3 regions of the Streptomyces sp. NPDC102490 genome follow, and region 2 is predicted to be linked to each of the others. Evidence: riboswitches for the same ligand, from Rfam matches in the RefSeq annotation. Region 2 holds a riboswitch; each other region holds the start of a gene.
What was found. A riboswitch is a leader RNA that binds a small molecule or an ion and turns the genes downstream of it on or off. The one in region 2 is predicted to bind cyclic di-AMP.

Region 1: another riboswitch for cyclic di-AMP. It lies ahead of ACIRGB_RS20580 (C40 family peptidase); the one in region 2 lies ahead of ACIRGB_RS12595 (peptidoglycan DD-metalloendopeptidase family protein).
Region 3: another riboswitch for cyclic di-AMP. It lies ahead of ACIRGB_RS02945 (NlpC/P60 family protein); the one in region 2 lies ahead of ACIRGB_RS12595 (peptidoglycan DD-metalloendopeptidase family protein).

What each region holds. Positions count from the first base shown of each region.
Region 1 is NZ_JBIWJU010000008.1:319,613-323,358, reverse strand. Features, by position in the region: gene ACIRGB_RS20600 (8-amino-7-oxononanoate synthase) at 1-174, shown strand, start outside; gene ACIRGB_RS20595 (DUF397 domain-containing protein) at 217-468, opposite strand; gene ACIRGB_RS20590 (helix-turn-helix domain-containing protein) at 478-1,338, opposite strand; gene ACIRGB_RS20585 (ATP-binding protein) at 1,556-2,068, shown strand; gene ACIRGB_RS20580 (C40 family peptidase) at 2,039-2,512, opposite strand; cyclic di-AMP (ydaO/yuaA leader) riboswitch at 2,516-2,738, opposite strand; gene ACIRGB_RS20575 (hypothetical protein) at 3,066-3,374, opposite strand; gene ACIRGB_RS20570 (ATP-dependent Clp protease proteolytic subunit) at 3,382-3,746, opposite strand, start outside.
Region 2 is NZ_JBIWJU010000005.1:162,442-166,187, forward strand. Features, by position in the region: gene ACIRGB_RS12580 (helix-turn-helix domain-containing protein) at 1-407, shown strand, start outside; gene ACIRGB_RS12585 (DUF6126 family protein) at 404-523, shown strand; gene ACIRGB_RS12590 (tyrosine-protein phosphatase) at 550-1,347, opposite strand; cyclic di-AMP (ydaO/yuaA leader) riboswitch at 1,772-1,929, shown strand; gene ACIRGB_RS12595 (peptidoglycan DD-metalloendopeptidase family protein) at 1,934-2,881, shown strand; gene ACIRGB_RS12600 (SGNH/GDSL hydrolase family protein) at 3,085-3,746, shown strand, end outside.
Region 3 is NZ_JBIWJU010000001.1:644,106-647,851, forward strand. Features, by position in the region: gene pcrA (DNA helicase PcrA) at 1-1,712, opposite strand, end outside; cyclic di-AMP (ydaO/yuaA leader) riboswitch at 1,966-2,146, shown strand; gene ACIRGB_RS02945 (NlpC/P60 family protein) at 2,153-3,337, shown strand; gene ACIRGB_RS02950 (tellurite resistance/C4-dicarboxylate transporter family protein) at 3,365-3,746, shown strand, end outside.

The DNA.
Region 1 (3,746 bases), on a different contig from region 2:
GAGGGGGCGGTGCGGTGGGCGGCCGACTGCCGGGCGGCCGGCCTGGCCGTGGGCTGCTTCCGCCCTCCTTCGGTGCCCGACGGCATCTCACGGCTCAGGCTGACCGCTCGGGGGGACCTCTCCGGGGATCAGATCGAACGCGCTGTACGGGTGATCGGCGACACGCGGCCATGAGTCGGCGGGACACGGCCGTGTGCCGTCCGGAGACCGCCCGGGTCAGTCCCGGTGGACGCGGGTGGTGAACGCCGTCCAGCTCCCGGGGGAGAAGAGCAGGGCGGGTCCGGCCGGGTCCTTGGAGTCGCGCACGGCGAGCAGCCCGGCCCAGCGGCCGGCCGACGGACGGGCCGTCTCCACGCAGTTGTTCGCTCCGGTGCTGTAGCTGCTGCGCAGCCACCGCACACCGGTCAGATCGGTGCTGACAGGGATGTTCCGAGGACGTTCGGAACGTTCGGACATGAAGCCTGACATGGTGCCTCCTTACGCGCCTGCCGCGGTCGCGGCGATGAAGTCCAACGAGTCCTCGGGCGAAAGGGCATGGATCAGAAGGGCGTTGAAGGCCTCGGTATAGGCCTCTAGGTCTTCTTTCCGTTCGAGGTGCAGGCTACTCGTCAAGTGGTCGAGAACAACCACGTCCAGATCAGAAGTGCTCGAAAAGGAGAAGATTACGAAAGGGCCGGTGACGCCGATATGCGCCCCGGCGGCAAACGGCAGGACCTGGAGCCGGACATGGGGGAGCCGAGCGGCCTCGACCAGTCGCTCCAGTTGACGGGCCATCACCCCGGGCCCGCCCACCTCCCGGCGCAGCACCGCCTCGTCCAGGACCGCGGTCAGCTCCAGGGGCGGCTCGCGGCGCAGCACGTCCTGCCGGGCCAGCCGGACCTCCACCAGCGTCTCCAGCCGTTCCGCCGGCATGCCGTCCACCGCGGCCCGCGTCACCGCGCGGGCGTACTCCGGCGTCTGGAGCAGGCCGGGCACCACCGTGGTCTCCAGGGTGCGCATCGCGCCGGCCTGCGACTCCAGGCTGATGAAGTCGCGGTAGGTCGGTGGCAGCACCCCGCGGTACGCGTGCCACCAGTGGTGGCGTCCCCCCGCGTCCTCGGAGCGCGCCAGCATCACCAGCAGCCCCCGCAGCTGCTCGTCGTCCACGCCGTAGACGTCGAGCAGTAACCGCACGTCGGCCGGTTTCACCCCGCTCGTCCCCGTCTCGATCCGGCTGACCTTCGACTGGTGCCAGCCCGCGAGCCGGGCGGCCTCGCCGCTGGTGATGCCCGCCGCCATGCGCAGGGCGCGCAGTTCCGCGCCCAGCTTCCGGCGGCGCACCACGGGACCGTGCTGCATGGGACAACTCCCCCTACTCCTTATGCGCCGCCCAAATACGCTCTGCCGTCGCAGAGTTCACCGCTTCGAGCGACAGATATATGCATATCTTGGTGGATCGCCGCCCTTCACGGGTCAGGTGATGGCAGTCTGGCGGCGAAGCACCAGTCCGGGACCGTACTCGAACCATCCACTCCGTGTCGGGCCTGCGGTCCCGTGAGAAAGGGACGACGTCGCCATGGCAGACCATCTGGAAGCATCCGTCACTCTGCCGAGCGATCCCGCCTCGGTGGCCGCCGCGCGGACCTATGTGGTCGGCACCCTGGCGGAATGGGGGCTGCCGGGCGACGCCGAGTTGTCCGAGACCGTGCGGCTCATCGTCTCCGAACTGGCGACCAACGCGGTCCAGCACACGTTCGGGCAGTCGCCGACCTTCACGGTGGACCTCGTCCTCGACGACGACGAGCGGTTGCGGCTCGGCGTCACCGACAGCCATCCGCGCTTCCCCAAGCGGCTGCCCGCCGCCGTCCAGCAGGACAACGGGCGGGGCATGGTGATCATCCGCTGGCTGACCGCCGAGTGCGGCGGCAGGCTGCGGGTCCGGCCCACGCGCGAGGGGGGCAAGACCGTCTCCATCGAACTGCCCTGGACACCCCCGAGCGGGCCGGCGGCACCCGCGGGAGTGACGGCCGGGCAGAACGCCGTCACTCCCGCGGGCGGGCTACTTGACCCGGCCGTACCAGACGCCTGACGTCCAGATCTTCTGCAACCGCACCACGTCCCCGGTCTTCGGAGCGTGCCAGAGCCTGCCCTTCCCGGCGTAGATACCCACGTGGTAGACGCTCCGGCCGGAGTGGAAGAACACGAGGTCGCCGACCTTGCGGTGCTTGGCGGAGATGTGGCGGGTCTTGTTGTACTGCTGCGCCGCGGTGCGTGGCAGCTTCTTGCCGGCCTTCTTGAACGAGTACAGCGTCAGGCCGGAGCAGTCGAACCGGTGGGGGCCGATGGCGCCCCAGCGGTACGGGGAACCCTGTTTGGAAGCGGCGATCCTGAGGGCCTTGGTCGCATGGCTCGCCGCGGCCGCCTCGGAGGCGGCACCGGGGACCACGACGGAGCCGCCCACGGCGGCGAGGGTGAGGGCCGAGGCCGTACCGGCACGAGCCATCAGCGACGGGACACGATTGAGCGCGGACATGCGCAACCCTTCGTCAGCCGCCTGTGAAGGATGACCTGTCGGATTCGGGCTGGCGAAGTTGCCCGGCCGCACGAGTGCGGCTTCACCCCAAGGACCGCTCGGCCCGGCACCTCTCGCAAAGGCGGCCGTGCCGGCGACCCGTCGTGCTCGGGTCCTCCACTCCTGCCGATCCACTTCCCTCGCGACCGGTCGTCCGGACGGCGGCAGGACTCGGCGTCCGCCCGGACCGCCCCGCCGCTGCGGCGGGGGCTTGTCGTCAGTCACGGATCTTGTCCCCCGCGAGGAGAAAATCCCAACGGAACGTGCCCTTTGTGTTGTTACACCCCACTCACCCGTTCGGGTCGCCACTCCGTGTTCGACGTGCCGCCGGGCCCGGTGACGGCCCCGGGACCAGCGGCGGAGTGGCGCGTCGCACCGGCCGGGCGCGGGGCGCCGCAAGTCCGGCCGGTCATCAATCGGCGGTGTCCCTACGCCGAAAGGGGGTACGCCGTTTGGTCCGTTTCGGCCCGCTGCCGCATCGACCCGGCGCCGGGCCGCAGCCGACCGGGCTTTCTCACTTCCCGGAAGGCGGCGGGAGGCCGACCCGCGCCGTCCGGCGCTCTCCGTCCAGCACCCGCAGCGCCCGGGCCAGGGTGGCGGCGTGCACCTCCGTCTCGCCGCGCCGGTGCATCAGCGCCAGCGCGTCACGCAGCGCCACCGCCTTGCCGACCAGTGCCTGGGCGGCGCGCAGGGCGCCGTAGGTGTCGCCGTCCCGCCCGGGGTTGATGCGCCCGAGCAGATCGACGACGTCCAGATAGCCGTCGACGACCTCGGCCTCGGCGCGGGTCAGGGCCGGCAGCGGGGGCAACTCGGGTGGCAGCACCGGCGGATCACCTCGCGCCGGGCGAGGCGGGCGGGGTCCTGCGGCCGGGGACGATCCGGTCCACCAGGCCGTACTCCAGCGCCTGTCGGGCGTCGAGGACCGTTTCCCGCTCGAGGTCCGCGCTCACCTGCTCGGGACTGCGGCCCGTGTGCCGTACGAGGATCTCCTCCAGGCGGGCGCGGACGCGGACCAACTCGTCGGCGTGGACGGCCAGGTCGCTCGCCTGCCCCTGCACCGGTTCGGTGAGCGCCGGCTGGTGGAGCACCATTCGGGCGCCCGGCAGGACGGAGCGCTTGCCGGGGGTGCCCGCCGCCAGCAGCACCGCGGCGGACGAACCGGCCTGCCCGAGGCAGGTCGTCGCCACGTCGCAGG
Region 2 (3,746 bases):
CCGTCGCCGAGCTGCTGGGGGAGACGGCCGCCGACCGGGACGCCGTCGTGCGCGCCGCCGACATGGAACCCACCAGCGCGGGCGGCTGGACGTACTACCGGGCCGGAGCGCCGGGCCGCGGCATGCACGCCCTGCGCGTCCAGGTGCCGTACGGCTCCCAGGGCGACGTCGTGCGCGTGCACCCGGGCGAGGAGTGGCTCCACGTCCTCAGGGGCCGGTTGCGGCTGCGCCTCGCGGACACCGAGCACCGGCTCACCGTGGGGGACAGCGCCCACTTCGACTCGATGACCCCGCACCGGATCGCCGCGCAGGACCCCGACGGGGTCGAGCTGCTCTTCGTCCACACCCTGTTGCAGAGCCCGGCCGCCGCGCTGTGCCTCGGCCCGAACCCTGGAGAGACGCCATGAGCACCATGCAGGAGAAGTTCCCGCGCGCCCTGTGGGTGCGCCTGCTCGTCTACATCGCCCTGGGGCACGTCTTCGGCGGCTTCCTCTACCTGCTGTTCGAGGTGGGCGCCAAGTAGCGCCGTCCGCGAGCGGGCGCCCCGGCTCAGTCCAGCATCCGCCCGCGCAGCCGCTCCCGGGTCCCGGGCGTGAGCCGCAGCCCCTTCTCCAGGTACGCGTCGACGCCGCCCCACGTCTCCTCGATGGTCTCGAAGGCCGCCGCCAGGTACTCGGCGCGCGCGTCGAACAGGGGGCTGAGCAGCTCCATGACCTCGGGGGAGTAGGCCGAGGCCGAGGAGCCGCTGCGGCGCACCTTGTAGCGGCGGTGCGCGGCGTTCGACTTCAGGTAGTCCTCGACGACGGCCTCGCGCTCGACGCCCAGGGCGAGCAGGGTGATCGCGACGGACAGACCCGCACGGTCCTTTCCGGCCGCGCAGTGCATCAGCGCGGGGACGCTGTCCTCGGCGAGCGCGTGCAGGACCCGGGAGTGCTCCGCCGTGCGCTCCGTGACGATCGAGCGGTAGGAGCCGATCATCCGGTCGGCGGCCTTGCCGTCGGCGAGGATCTCGCGCAGCTGGTCGAGGTCTCCGTCACGGATCATGGTCCAGAACTCGGCGCCGTCGGCCGGATCGCTCAGCGGCAGGTTCACATTGCGCACGCCGGGCAGGTCGACGTCCGGGCCCTCGAGCTTCTGGTCGGCCGCGTTGCGGAAGTCGAAGATCGTGTGCAGGCCCAGCGAGGCCAGGAACGCGGCGTCCTCACCGGTGGCGTGGGCCAGGTGACCGCTGCGGAACAGCACCCCCTGACGCACCCGCCGCCCGTCCACGGTCGGCAGCCCGCCCACGTCCCGGAAGTTGCGCACACCGGTCAGCTCGGGTTCGGTCGACGGGACCTGCTGTGTCACGGGGGCTCCTCCCACTCCACCCCGCCGCCGCTGCTCGCCGGCGGGCACGACCCGACGATACGGCATTCCCTGTGCGCGAAATCGTGCCCCGAGGGATATTGCGGGGGGATAAGAGCCTTCTGTCCGAATTAGCCCCTTGATAACAACTGGGCCTGAAATGGCGGAGGGTGAATCGGGGGCGCGTGAGCAGCGTCATATCCGTGACCGTGCGTGGCCCGTCATGTCCACGTAATTCGACTGCGTTTCAAGGGTATTCAAGGAAAGCGATGCCACGGAAATCGACGCAGGGTCACCGGTAATTCCCGTAAAGGATCAATCGGAACGCGGTTCGCGGGAAACCCTCGCTTGTCCCTGTGCGTCTTGGTCCCTTACGTTCACCACCGATCCGGACGGACGCCTAATCCTGCCGCCGACCGGAGCCCGCACTCATCGACCACCCGTACACGGCAGGAGCGGGGGACCCACAGGTAGAACTGCCTGTTCCGGTTCCCGGAACGGCTTGGGGTAAAGCCGCGTTCCGACGCGGCCGGGCATCTCCAGCCCGCACCCGACAGCTCACCTCGCAGGCGCCGGAGAGGAATTCGACATGCCCGCGAAGGGTAAGCACCGCCGTACCAGGGCCATGCGCCTGACCCGCACCATCGCCGTCGCCGGAACCGGTGGCGCCGCGCTCGCGCTCCCGCTGATGGGTGCCGCCGCCGCCAACGCCGCCCCCGCGCACTCGGTTTCCGAGCAGGCCGTGCAGTCCGTTCCGACGTCCGCGAAGAAGGCCGCCGCGAGCGGCGCCGAGAAGAACGCGGATTCCCGGACGTACACCGTGAAGAGCGGTGACTACCTTTCGAAGATCGCCGACGAGCAGCACGTCGACGGCGGCTGGAAGAAGCTCTACGCGGACAACCGCGAGGCCGTCGGTTCCGACCCGTCGCTGATCCACCCCGGTCTGAAGCTCTCGATCGGCGGCAAGGCGGCCCAGTCCGCGGCGCCGTCCTCCGCGCCGTCGCAGAAGCCGGCGCAGAAGTCCGCCGAGAAGCCCGCCGCCGAGAAGCCGGCCCAGAAGTCGACGGACGCCGAGAAGGCCTCCGCCTCGGACTCCTCGACCACCGGCACCCGGTCCGCGGCCACCACCAGCGGTTACACCTCCCCCGTCGAGGGCGGCACCGTCGGTACCCCGTACCACCAGTCCGGCAGCATGTGGTCCAGCGGCTACCACACCGGCACCGACTTCGTCGTCCCGACCGGCACCTCGCTGAAGGCCGTCGGCGCCGGCACCGTCGTCTCCGCCGGCTGGGGCGGCGCGTACGGCAACCAGGTCGTCATCCAGCTCGCCGACGGCCACTACGCCCAGTACGCCCACCTCTCCTCGCTCTCCGTCTCCGCCGGTCAGTCGGTGACGGCGGGTCAGCAGGTCGGCCTCTCGGGTGCCACCGGCAACGTGACCGGCCCGCACCTGCACTTCGAGATCCGCACCACCCCGGACTACGGCTCGGACATCGACCCGATCGCGTTCCTGCGCTCGCACGGCGTCTCCGTCTGACGACCGGTTCCGCGCAACCCCCGCGCCCCGAAGGCCGGACCCCGATCCCCGGGTCCGGCCTTCGGCGTATTCCGGAATTGACGAACACTTTAGGCGTGGCCTTTCTCACCGACCGTCAACCCCTTCCTACGGTCGCGTAGGTCACATTCCAAGGTGAATCATGGGCCGATGTGGCAGACGATTCGAAGAGTGACAGCAGAGCAGTGATCGGGTCGTACGTGGCGGTGGGGGACAGCTTCACCGAGGGCGTCGGCGACACCGGCCCCGACGGGGCGTTCGTCGGCTGGGCCGACCGGCTCGCCGTCCTGCTCGCGGACCGGCGCCCCGAGGGCGACTTCACGTACACGAACCTCGCCGTGCGCGGCAGGCTCCTCGACCAGATCGTGGCGGAACAGGTCCCGCGGGTCGTGCGGCTCGCCCCGGACCTGGTCTCGTTCGCGGCCGGCGGCAACGACATCATCCGGCCCGGCACCGACCCCGACGAGGTCGCCGAGCGGTTCGAACTGGCGGTGGCCGCGCTGACCGCCGCGGCCGGCACCGTCCTGGTGACCACCGGGTTCGACACCCGGGGGGTGCCCGTCCTCAAGCACCTGCGGGGCAAGATCGCCACGTACAACGGGCACGTCCGCGCCATCGCCGACCGCTACGGCTGCCCGGTGCTCGACCTGTGGTCGCTCAGGAGCGTCCAGGACCGCAGGGCGTGGGACGCCGACCGGCTGCACCTGTCGCCGGAGGGCCACACCCGCGTGGCGCTGCGCGCGGGGCAGGCCCTCGGCCTGCCCGTCCCGGCCGACCCGGACCAGCCCTGGCCGCCCCTGCCGCCGCGCGGCACGCTGGACGTGCGGCGCGACGACGTGCACTGGGC
Region 3 (3,746 bases), on a different contig from region 2:
TACCCGGTGCGTTCGAGGATCGCCTCCAGGACGGTCGCCGGTCCGGCGCCGGACTCGACGATGGTGCGCAGGTCCTCCATGAGGGTGTTGAACCGCTTGACGGCGTTCGAGGAGCGCGCGGCCATGCCGTACGCCTCGTCGACGCGCCGCAGCGCCTGCGGGAAGCTGATCTTCTCGCGCTGGGCGAGGGCGTCGATCATCGCCTCCGCGCGGTCGCCGATGCCGCGCTTGGGGACGTTGAGGATGCGGCGCAGCGGCACCGAGTCCTCCGGGTTGGCCAGGACGCGCAGGTAGGCCAGGACGTCCCGGACCTCCTTGCGCTCGTAGAAGCGGACGCCGCCGACGACCTTGTAGGGCAGGCCGGTGCGGATGAAGACCTCTTCGAAGACACGGGACTGGGCGTTGGTCCGGTAGAAGACGGCGACGTCCCCGGCCTTGGCCTCGCCCGCGTCGGTGAGGCGGTCTATCTCGTCGGCGACGAACTGCGCCTCGTCGTGCTCGGTGTCGGCGACGTACCCGGTGATCCGGGCGCCGCTGCCCTGGTTGGTCCACAGGTTCTTGGGGCGGCGGGACTCGTTGCGCTCGATGACCGCGTTGGCGGCGCTGAGGATGGTCTGGGTGGAGCGGTAGTTCTGCTCCAGGAGGATCGTCGTCGCGTCCGGGTAGTCCTCCTCGAACTGGAGGATGTTGCGGATGGTGGCGCCGCGGAAGGCGTAGATCGACTGGTCGGCGTCGCCCACCACGCACAGCTCGGCGGGCGGCACCTCGGCCTCCGGCGGCACGTCGACGGGGTGCTCCGAGGGCACGCCGACCAGCTCGCGCACCAGGGCGTACTGGGCGTGGTTGGTGTCCTGGTACTCGTCGACCAGGACGTGCCGGAAGCGGCGGCGGTAGTGCTCGGCGACGTCCGGGAAGGCGCGCAGCAGATTGACCGTGGTCATGATCAGGTCGTCGAAATCGAGGGCGTTGGCCTCGCGCAGCCGCGACTGGTACATGGCGTACGCCTGGGCGAGGGTCTTCTCGAAGCCGTCGGCGGCCTGGGCGGCGAAGTCCTCCTCGTCGATCAGCTCGTTCTTCAGGTTGCTGATCTTCGCGCTGAACGACTTCGGCGGGAAACGCTTCGGGTCCAGGTCGAGGTCGCGGCAGACCAGCGCCATGAGCCGCTTGGAGTCGGCGGCGTCGTAGATCGAGAACGACGAGGTGAAGCCGAGCTTCTTCGACTCGCGGCGCAGGATGCGGACGCACGCGCTGTGGAAGGTCATCACCCACATCGCGTGGGCGCGCGGGCCGACGAGCTGCTCCACGCGCTCCTTCATCTCGCCCGCGGCCTTGTTGGTGAAGGTGATCGCGAGGATCTGGCCGGGGTGGACGTTCCGCTCGGCCAGCAGGTGGGCGATGCGGTGGGTGAGCACGCGGGTCTTGCCGGAGCCGGCACCGGCCACGATGAGCAGCGGGGAGCCGGAGTGGACGACGGCGGCGCGCTGGTTGTCGTTCAGCCCCTCCAGGAGCGCGGCGGCGTCCAGGGCGGGGCGCGGGGCGCCGTCCCGGTAGTGGGTGTCCCGGTCCGGGGGCGCGTCGAACTTCCCGCCGAACAGATCGTGCGGGACCTGCTCCGGTCCGTGATCGTCCTCGGGCGGCGGCGGGGGTTCCTCCTCGTGACCCCGGGGGGTCTGGAGGCTCGCCAGGAAGCTGTCGTCAAAGAGGCTGCTCATCGCTCTCCGAGTCTAGGGCGCCCCACCGACAACCCGGTGCCACCCCGGAAAATGCCCCGGCACTCCTGGGCCGGGCACGCCCCGCGACCGGCCGCGACACGAAGAGTGACGCCCGCCACCTGCGCAAAGGCGCCCGCGCGGAAGGTCACGAAAATGTATCGGGCATATCACCCACCAACCTTCACAGCGGCCACACGAGTTGGCTACGGTGCGGGCAGGCCGCTCGACCCCCTCCGGCGAACCTCGCCGGGCCGCGCGGCCTCCGCCGAGTCCGGCCTGCCCGCACGGCAGCCGGAGCCGGGGACCCAACCGAGACTTTGGGGTGAATCGGCCGCACCGCCCTCCATGAGGGACGGACCCGCCGTAGGGCAACCCTTCCGAACCACCGCCCGAACCCGACAGCTAACCCGGTAGGCGGAGCACTGGAAGGAGTCGCCTCCTTGGCGTCGCACCGCAAGTCGCGTCCCACCGGCACCCGCGTCGCGGGCATACGGACCCCGGCCCTCGCCACCGCGGCCCTCACCTCCGTCGCCCTGCTGTCCCAGACGGCGAACGCCACGCCGTCGGACGACCGGCCGACCCTCGAAGAGGTCGAGAAGAAGGTCGACGACCTCTACCGCCAGGCCGGGTCGGCGACCGAGAAGTACAACGCGGCCAAGGAGAAGACCTCCAAGCAGCGCAAGAAGGTCGACACCCTCCTCGACGACGTCGCCCGGCGCACCCAGAACCTCAACGACGCGCGCGAGGAGCTGGGCTCCTTCGCCTCCGCCCAGTACCGCACGGGCGCCTCGGTCCCGGAGACCGCGACCCTGCTGCTCGCGGACTCGCCGCAGGACTACTTCGACCAGAACCAGCTGATGAACCGGCTCACCGGCCGGCAGAAGAGCGCCGTCGACGACTACGTCACCCAGCAGTCCGAGACGATGAAGAAGCGCCGGGAGGCCACCGAGAGCCTCGAGACGCTCACCGACGCGCAGACCGACCTCAAGACGGCCAAGTCGACCGTCCAGAAGAAGCTGGCCACCGCGCGGGAGCTGCTGTCGGAGCTGACCGCCGAGGAGAAGGCCCGGCTCGCGGCGATCGAGAAGAAGAAGCAGCAGGAGGCCGCCCGCAAGGCCGCCGAGCTGGCGAAGCAGCAGACGGCGCGGGAGGCGGCCGAGCGCGAGCGGCGGGAGGAGGCCGCCCAGCAGCAGGAGAGCGGCGCCGGAACCGGCGGTACCGGTTCGTCGGGGTCGTCGGGCTCGTCGACGCCGGACACCTCCAACGGCACCAAGGCGGAGAAGGCGATCGCCTTCGCCCGCGCCCAGATCGGCAAGCCGTACGTCTGGGGCGCCACGGGCCCCGGCTCCTACGACTGCTCGGGCCTCACCCAGGCCGCCTGGAGGGCCGCGGGCGTGAGCCTGCCCCGCGTCACCTACGACCAGGTCAACGCTGGCACGACCGTCTCGGTCTCCCAGGCGCAACCCGGTGACCTGGTCTTCTTCTACGACGACCTCAGCCACGTCGGCCTGTACATCGGCGACGGCATGATGATCCACGCCCCGAAGCCGGGCGCGTACGTCCGCGAGGAGTCGATCTTCTACGACGGAGAGTCGTCGATCCACAGCGTGGTGCGCCCGGCCTGATCCTCGGGGGTCTCTAGCATCGGGCGCATGTCATCGGCCACCCATCCCTCCGCGCTGCGCACCTGGTGGGCGCAGCGTCCACCGGCGGCCGGGGCCGCGGTGATGGCGACCGGCATCGTGTCGGTCGCCCTGCATCTGACCGGCCGCGAGGTCCTGTCCCGGACCGCTCTGGTCCTGGCCTGCACCGCCTGGCTGATACTGGCCGCGAACTTCGTCTACCTGCTGCTCGCCGACCGGGCGCAGTGGGTACGGCGGGCCGGGACGCCGGGGGCGCTCACCGCCGTCGCCGCGACGACCGTGCTCGGCACCCGTTTCTCGCTGCTCGGCTGGTCGCTCCTGGCGGCGGTGCTGCTGGCGCTGGCGGTCGTGCTGTGGCCGTGGCTGCTGTACCTGGTGGTGCAGCGCTGGG